DNA from 2 places in the Glutamicibacter mishrai genome. Region 2 is predicted to be linked to the other one. Evidence: riboswitches for the same ligand, from Rfam matches in the RefSeq annotation. Region 2 holds a riboswitch; the other holds the start of a gene.
What was found. Region 2 has a riboswitch for glycine ahead of gcvP (aminomethyl-transferring glycine dehydrogenase). Riboswitches for the same ligand answer to the same signal wherever they lie in the genome.
Positions count from the first base shown of each region.

Region 1: another riboswitch for glycine. It lies ahead of cycA (D-serine/D-alanine/glycine transporter); the one in region 2 lies ahead of gcvP (aminomethyl-transferring glycine dehydrogenase).

Region 1 covers NZ_CP032549.1:1,335,610-1,340,024, reverse strand. The annotation lists gene D3791_RS06335 (FUSC family protein) at 1-747, shown strand, start outside; gene D3791_RS06330 (4a-hydroxytetrahydrobiopterin dehydratase) at 763-1,122, opposite strand; gene cycA (D-serine/D-alanine/glycine transporter) at 1,302-2,804, opposite strand; glycine riboswitch at 2,981-3,088, opposite strand; glycine riboswitch at 3,090-3,188, opposite strand; gene D3791_RS06320 (hypothetical protein) at 3,469-4,260, shown strand; gene D3791_RS06315 (heavy metal translocating P-type ATPase) at 4,269-4,415, opposite strand, start outside.
Region 2 covers NZ_CP032549.1:917,180-921,594, reverse strand. The annotation lists gene D3791_RS04380 (serine hydrolase domain-containing protein) at 123-1,283, shown strand; gene D3791_RS04375 (SGNH/GDSL hydrolase family protein) at 1,333-2,121, shown strand; glycine riboswitch at 2,223-2,320, shown strand; gene gcvP (aminomethyl-transferring glycine dehydrogenase) at 2,486-4,415, shown strand, end outside.

The DNA.
Region 1 (4,415 bases), 420 kb from region 2:
CCATTCATCATCTGCGCTCTGGTCCTTGCGGTGATCGGCTTCGGTGCGAATTATGTTTCGCACGCGGCACGCTGGATGCCGCCCGGCCCCATCTTTGCCGTATTCGCCGGAGGCGCCTGCATTACCATTCCGGCCACCACGCATTCCTTCATCGGCGTGCTTCTGGTGGGTGGCGGAACGATGATCTTCAGCCTGCTGTTCATGCTGGGGCTTTCGGTGCGCCGAGCCAATCTCCTGCATACCTTGGGTGCGGGATACTCTTGGACGCCAACCGGGCGGGCCCTGCGCGAATCCGCGCAAATGGGATCGGGTGTGCTGCTCGCTGGCATCGCGGCCGAACTACTTAACGGCGGGCACTGGTACTGGGCCAGCCTTGGCGCCATCGCTGCCGTTACCGGAATTGACGCCTATTCCCGGGTTGCCCGCGGCCTGCAGCGCAGTGTCGGCACCTGCGTCGGTGTGGTGCTGACTGCTGGCGTGCTCCTCTTTGAACCACCCATCTGGGTCATCCTGGTCACCGCGATCATTGGCCAGATCTGCATCGAGCTGGTGATTCTGCGCAACTACGCCATTGGCATGGTGTTCATGACCGTGACTGCGCTGTTGATGGTCCACATGGTCAGCCCGGAACCGGCGTCCAGCCTGCTTATCGACCGCGTGGCCATGACCGCGCTGGGCGCCGGGGTCGGCGCCGTGCAGAGCATTGTCATCGGTATTATTGCCCACCGGCGCGCGAGCAATAAGTAGAACCTGCAGGCCTTCTTACGCGGTGGCCTCGCGGTCCCGGTAATCGACCATTGCCGCGCCATTAAGCCGGTGCGCGTCGACTGAAACGCGGCGGGCCAAGTTGATGGTTTGCGCCGTTATCTCGGTATTCAGGCCCTGCGCTAGGCGCAAGTAGACCGCGTCAATACGCCAATCAACATGCGGGTAAATGCCGACCTTTTCGGCAAGCAGCCCGACGAGGGTAATGAATTCCAATGCTGTGGCGGTCGAAGAAAATCGGTAGGACGCAGTGAAGGATTCCTTGCTGCGCTTCCAATCTTCAAGGGCGGATAACCGCTGCTGCGGAACCAGGCTGACCGCTGATTGGGCTTGGGAAAGCTGTCGAATATTTGTCATGGAAACATCTCCTTGTAAGGCGGAGGGTTATCCCATGGTGCTGGCCAGAGGCCGCCACTTATCATCGTCGCAGTAATCGATTCAAAGGTACAGGGCGCACAGCCAATACGCAGGCTGCCCCGTGCCTTGGAAACAAAGGCACGGGGCAGCAGGCGTCGGTGCTGAACCAGCTGGGACTGCTAACGTGCCTCGTGCTCCACGACTTCGTCAGCCACTGAACTCTCCTTGTGGCCAAAGGCCTTGCTGTCGCGGTACGCGGCTGCTTCGTAGCGTTCGTGCGCGACCTTGCCCAGATGGGCCAGGCGTAGCGCCTCATGCTTCGGATTGCGGCGAACCACCAGGTAGCCAAGGCCTAGCGCGATAAACCAGATCGGTGTCACCAGCAGGGCGACCAGGGTATCTGGCTGGGTGGTCAGAGCCCACAGGATGAATCCGAAGAAGGCAAGCACCACGTAGGGCATGACCCGGCCGCCGGGAACCTTGAAGTTGGAGGCATCGTGCAGGTGAGGCCGGCGTGCACGGTATACCAGGTAGCTGAGCAGGATGATGGTCCAGACGAACATGAAGCACAGCGCCGAGACCGTGGTGACCAGGGTGAAGGCGCCCATCACCGAGTCCCCGCTGTAAAGCAGGACGACGCCGGCCAGCAGGAACATGCAGGAGAACATCAACGCGTTCTTGGGCACCTTGCGGCTCGAAAGCTTCGCGAAACCAGTGGGTGCATCACCTTCCAAGGCGAGGCCGCGCAGCATGCGCGAGGTGGAGTAGATCCCGGAATTAGCGCTGGAGGTGGCACTGGTGAGCACCACGAAGTTGATGATCCCGGCGGCTCCGGCGAGCCCAGCCAGGGTGAACATTCCCACGAAGGGGGAGTTCTCCGAGGAGAACAGCTTCCATGGCTGGACGGTCATCAGGATGATCAATGCACCGACGTAGAAGAACAGGATGCGCACCGGGATGGAGTTGATGGCCTTGGGCAGGGTCTTCTCGGGGTCCTTGGTTTCGGCGGCCGTGGTGCCGACCAATTCGATGCCTACGAAGGCGAACACGGCGATTTGGAATCCGGCGACAAAGCCCATGAAACCGGTGGGGAACATCCCGCCATTAGCCCAGAGGTTCGCGACGGAAGCGGTGGCGCCGTTGTGCTGGAAGCCGGTGATGATCATGACCAGGCCGACGACGATGAGCGCGCCGATGGCGATGATCTTGATCAGCGCGAACCAGAATTCGGTTTCGCCGAAGGCCTTCACAGTGGCCAGATTCAGCACCAGTAGCAGCGCGATGCAGGCCAAGGCTGGAACCCATAGCGGCAGGTCACCCCACCAGAACGCTACATAGTGGGCAATGGCGACAACGTCGGCAATGCCGGTGACCACCCAGCAGAACCAGTAGGTCCAGCCGGTGAAAAATGCGGCCCAGGGGCCGAGCAGGTCACCTGCGAAATCGGCAAAAGTCTTGTAGTTCAGGTTGCTGAGCAACAGCTCACCCATCGCCCGCATGACGAAGAAGAGCATGAAGCCGATGATCATGTAGACGAAGATGACCGAGGGGCCGGCGACGGAAATGGTCTTGCCGGAGCCCATGAACAGGCCGGTGCCAATAGCACCGCCGATGGCGATGAGCTGGATGTGCCGGTTGGATAGTCCGCGTTCAAGTGTGGGATCAGAACTGGTGGTACTCATGCTGGTTGCCTTCCAGGAGTGTGGCGTGACGCCTAGCAACTTACTTTGCTGAGAACGCCAGAATCGCCCGGCTCCGGGAAGGCAACGTCAGCTCGCTGCGCTGAGAGCAACTGCTGCCTATGCCACTGGAGAGAGCCGTCGAATCTGGTGAGCATCATGCGTCACTGTTCGTGGTCCCTCCCCAATCTGTATTTGAACCTGAGAGTTTTCACTTCAACCCGACTACTGGGCGAAGCTTGCTCCTTCGGTGAGCGCAGTTCATTCTGCGCTGCTTTCCAGAGTTGCCTTCTCGTGGCGGTACGGGTGCCTGAGAGTTTCCCGGGGAGGAAATTGCTCCTACGGCGCCCGCCCTTGGTGAGGACGGGTCTCTCCCGCCACGTATCAACGGCATATGTGGTGATTGCCATCACAGTATGCGCAGAACATCGAATGTGACGCAAGTCGCATGTCTGAAGATTTCATCGACGTTCACCTAAGCATGCGTGCGTGGATGGTCGCGGATTGCCTTTGTAGAAGTCGCGGGGTTTTGGGGCTTCAGTGAAGCAAGGAATGCAGGCTCAAATCACGAATGCCTGGTATGAATTCGCGGCCAATACTTTATATCCCGTGTAGTGATTAATGGGTGGCTCGGCCCCATCGTTGTGGATGGGAAAGGGGACCCAATATGAAACCAACCATTAAAGCACTGGCCAAAGGCGGCGCAGTGCTCGCAGCAGGACTTCTGCTGACCAGTAGTGCAGTCACCGGGGCAAGCTTCATGTCCGCAGCAACCGCTGCGCCACCTGAACACGCAAGCCCTCAAGAAAATCCAGGTCCGCCAGAGCATGCTGGTCCACCGAGCTGGGCGCCAGCACCAGAGCATGCAGGGCCGCCAACAAGTGCGCCGACCCAAGCGCCGGAACCAACGGAACCGACAGAAGATCCGGGAGAGCAATGGCGCACCGTGTCCTCCTACAACCTCACGTTTGACGTTCCCCAGGATTGGGAAGTTGTTGAAAATTGCGATTATGGATGCGACGAAAACTATTCGGCGTTCGAGGTCTGGGACTCAGAGCAGAACCTGGCGATGAATTTTGAAACGAATAGTTTCAGGGACACTGACAACCCGAACTCCTATGAGCGAGGCATTCTCGACACTGCTGCTGCATCCCAACTCCAGTACGCGCCAACAAGTGTGGTCACCTATTACTGGGTGGCCAGCTTTGGCGAGCGGGATCTGAGCGTCGCAGTCATCATCGATGATGAGTGGCAGAACTGGACAGAAAAGCCAGCGATTGATTGCTTCATGACCAGCGCTGACCGGAATTCGATCATGGGCATGGCCCCGGGGTATCTGCAAGCGCTGGGCTATGACGACGATGGAGTCGTGACCCTGGACGAGGCCACGAGCTTCCTTGAGAGCGAGCAGTATGCAACTCTCAAGAAAGTCATGACCAGCGTCAGGGAAACGCCGTAAGTCCTGCGTTATTTGCCAAAGCTGCGAAGACGCAGCGAGTTGGCGACGACCAATACCGAGCTGGCCGCCATGGCGGCGCCAGCAATCATCGGATTGAGCAAACCCAAGGCCGCGATCGGGATGCCAGCTGTGTTGTAGGCGAAAGCCCAGAACAG
Region 2 (4,415 bases):
TGCCCTAAACCTGTGACTTGACGTACGGATATGCTGGAAGGGATGTCGAGGCGCGCCGATCGAGAATCGGGTGAATTACGACTAGGGTTGGTTGAAAAGCGACAAGCAGTTTAAGGATGTAGATGGACTCGGTGATCAGCGAAGATTTCGCACCATTGGCCCAGGCGCTCGAAGCCCGGGCTGCCGAAGAGGAAAACTATTCGGCGCAGCTGGCGATCTATCACCGCGGGGAACTGGTCCTCAGCCACAGCGTGGGCGAGCACCTCTCAGGCGACGCGCTCACCTGCGTCTTCTCCTGCACCAAGGGCCTGAGCGCCCTGGTTGTCGCACTGCTTGTCCAAGACGGGCTCATCGACCCGAGTGCACCCATGACCACCTACTGGCCCGAATTCGGCGCCAGCGGCAAGAGCGCGCTGAGCGTTGGCGAAGTGCTCAGCCACCAGGCCGGCGTGCTCGGCGTCCCCGGGGGAGTGCCCAGCCAGATCCTGCTGGATTCCGCCGAATACGCCAAGGTCCTGGCCTCCATGCCAAGCATCTGGCCGCTGGGGCAGAACATCGTGGGCTACCACGCCATCACCATGGGCGTGCTCATGGAGGAACTGGTCCGCCGCGTCACCGGCAAGGAACTGAAGGAAGTCTTCGAAGAACGCATCCGCAAGCCGCTGGGTGTCGACGTTTATATCGGACAGGATCCCTCGCTGGAATCCCGCTACCGCGACGTCTTGCCCGCAGTAGATGCCCCGAGCGAATTCTTCGACCCGTTCTCCCCGGCCGGCCTGGCCGTGAACTCCGCCTCCGGATTCGCGCTGGCCGACGGCCCGGTCTACAACTGGCATGAACTGGCCAATGCCGCGCAGGTGCGCGAATTGGGCCCGGCCTCCATGGGCGGGGTCGCCAACGCCCAAGGCTTGGCCGCCATCTACGCCGCATCCTTCGGCGCGGTGCCTTCCCTGGGCGCCGCCAACGGGTTCCTCAATGCGGACACCTGGGCGCAGGTTTCCACCGAACTGGTCTACGGCCACGACCGCACCAGCGGATTGCTGCAGGCCTTCGCCCTGGGGTTCATGAAAGCCACCGCCCGCAACAACTACGGCTCCATCTTCGCCTACGGGCATGACGGGGCGAACTCCTCGCTGGCCTTCGCCGACCCCGCCTACCAGCTGGGCTTCGGCTACATCCCTTCACGCAATGAAGGGCCCAAGGACACCTCCACCGGGGTGCAGCTGAGCCAATTGGCGCGCCAGCTCATCCTGGCGAAGAACGCCAAGGCGAAATCAAACTAGCCCCCGCCAGGGCAACGCAAGAAGAGCAGAAATACGAAGTGGGATTGAAGTGAAGAAATTTCTGGCATTGGGTGATTCATTCACCGAGGGCGTCGGCGATGTCGACGCAGCCCGCCCCAACCAGGTGCGGGGCTGGGCCGACCGCGTAGCCGAGGTGCTCAGCGCCGAAGGGGACTGGGAGTACGCCAACCTCGCGGTGCGCGGCAAAAAAATCGGCCAGGTCATCAACCAGCAGCTGGACCAGGGGCTTTTTCTGGCCCCGGACCTGGTAAGCATCTACGCCGGCGGCAATGACATCCTGCGCCCCACCGCGGACCTCGATGCCCTGATGCGCGGCTATGAAGGCATGGTCCGCCGCTTCGCCGAGGCCGGCAGCACCGTCATGCTGTTCACTGGTTTTGATACCGTCGAGTCCCCGTTGTTCTCCAAGACCCGTCCGCGCACCGCGATCTATAACGAGAAGGTGCGCGAGATCGCCGACAAGCACGGGGCGATCGTCGCCGACTACTGGCGCTGGCGCGAATTCTCCGACCTGCGCTACTGGGCGGCTGACCGTCTGCACATGAACGAGCTGGGCCATGCGCTGATGGCCTCCAAGGTGCTCAACGTCCTGGGCGAGCACCAGGTCACCGAGGGCAACTGGGCCGACAAGATCCTGGCGCCGGTTCTGCCTGACTTGGCCGTGAACTCGCGCGGAGAAAAGCTGAAGGAAGAATTGGGCTGGGCCACCGAGCATCTGGTGCCGTGGATCAAGCGCCGATTGACCGGAACCTCCTCGGGAGATTCCTTGTCAGCAAAGTATCCGAAGTACGTGCAGCTGTCAGCCAGCGTTAACTAGAAGTTTTGTGACGGTTTTTCTGCCGCAACGTCTTTGACGTATAGCGCGTGGCAGGTAACATGGTGGTGTGCTGCAGGTCTCCGGCCGGCAGCGCACGCCATAGACGGATGGCGGGAGAGTCCCGTTCACACCATGGACGAGCGCCGTAGGAGCAATTCCTCCCCAGGAAACTCTCAGGCCCCCGTACCGCCATCACGAGGCAACTCTGGAAAGAAGCCGGCCAGACCCGGCTCACCGAAGGTGCAAGCGCCCGGCTTAGTTGGCCGGAGGTGTAAAACTCTCAGGTAGTGCAACAGGGATGGGGAGGCAAAGCGTCCTTCCTTTGGCATGCGCCAAGACAGATCCCCGTGGAGACTCCAGCACCATGACCATCACGCAGACTTCGGCTTCTACGAATAGCGAATTCGTTGCCCGCCATATCGGCCCGCGTCCTTCCGACGTAGACACCATGCTTCAGACTCTGGGCTACGCCAGCCTCGAAGACCTGATCGACACCGCCGTTCCGGCAGACATCCGCCAAGACTCCATGCTGGATATCCCAGCGGCCCTGAGCGAAACCCAAGCGCTGGCCCACCTGCGTGACCTTGCCTCCAAGAACGTCATGAAGACCCAGATGATCGGCCAGGGCTTCTACGACACCATCACCCCAGCGGTGATCCGCCGCAATATCGTGGAAAACCCAGCCTGGTACACCGCCTACACCCCGTACCAGCCGGAAATCTCCCAGGGCCGCCTCGAAGCCCTGCTGAACTTCCAGACCATGGTCATGGACCTCACCGGCCTGCCGATCGCCAACGCCTCGCTGCTGGATGAATCCTCCGCCGCCGCCGAGGCCGTGCTGATGATGCGCCGCGCCAACAAGAAGAAGGCCAAGGGCAAGACCGTCCTGGACTCCAACATCTTCCCGCAGACCATCAAGGTCGTGCAGGGCCGCGCCGACGCGCTGGGCTTCGAGGTCGAGGTCGCTGACCTCTCCGCCGGCCTGCCAGAAGGCGACATCTCCGGCATCGTGCTGCAGCAGCCAGGCAGCAACGGCTCCATCGCCGAGCATGAGGGCATCATCGCTGCCGCCAAGGAAGCTGGCGCCATGGTCACCGTGATCGCTGACCTGCTGGCACTGACCATGATCACCCCTCCGGGCGAGCAGGGTGCCGACATCGCCGTGGGCAACACCCAGCGCTTCGGCGTTCCGCTGTTCTTCGGCGGCCCGCACGCAGCCTACATGGCAGTAGCCGATGGCCTGACCCGCTCCATGCCAGGCCGCCTGGTCGGCGTTTCGGTGGATGACTCCGGCGTGCCTGCCTACCGCCTGGCCCTGCAGACCCGCGAGCAGCACATCCGCCGCGAGAAGGCCACCTCCAACATCTGCACCGCGCAGGCCCTGCTGGCCATCTGCGCCTCGATGTACGCGGTCTACCACGGACCGGCAGGCCTGAAGCAGATCGCCACCCGCGCCAACAACCACGCCCGCGTGATCGCCAGCTCGCTGGTATCCGGCGGCTTCACACTGGCCTCGGACACCTTCTTCGACACCGTCGTGGTGAACGTGAAGAACGCCGAAGAGATCATCGCCAAGGCCGTCGAAGCAGGCATCAACCTGCGCAAGGTCAGCGACACCCAGGTGGGCGTCTCCACCGACGAAACCACCACCTCGGACATCGTCAAGTCGCTGCTGGCCGTTTTCGGCGTTGAGCTCTCCGCTCCGGAAGGCTTCGAGATCCCGGCATCGCAGCAGCGCACCAGCGACTACCTGACCCACCCGATCTTCAACACCATCTCCTCCGAGACCCAGATGATGCGCTACCTGCGCCGCCTCTCGGACCGCGACCTGGCCCTGGACCGCACCATGATCCCGCTGGGTTCGTGCACCATGAAACTGAACTCCGCCGCCGAGATGGAATCCATCACCTGGCCGGAATTCGCTTCCATCCACCCTTACGCTCCTGCAGCGCAGACCGAGGGCTGGCGCGAGCTGATCACCGACTTGGAAGGTCGCCTGACCGCGATCACCGGCTACGCTGGCGTGTCCATCCAGCCAAACGCTGGCTCGCAGGGCGAGTACGCAGGCCTGCTGGCCATCTCGGATTACCATGCATCGCGCGGCGAAGGCCAGCGCAACGTCTGCCTGATCCCGGCCTCCGCCCACGGCACCAACGCCGCCTCGGCAGTGCTGGCCGGCATGAAGGTCGTGGTTGTGAAGACCGCAGCCGACGGCACCATCGACGCCAATGACCTGGATGCCAAGATCGAGGCCAACAAGGACGTGCTGGCCGCCATCATGATCACCTACCCAT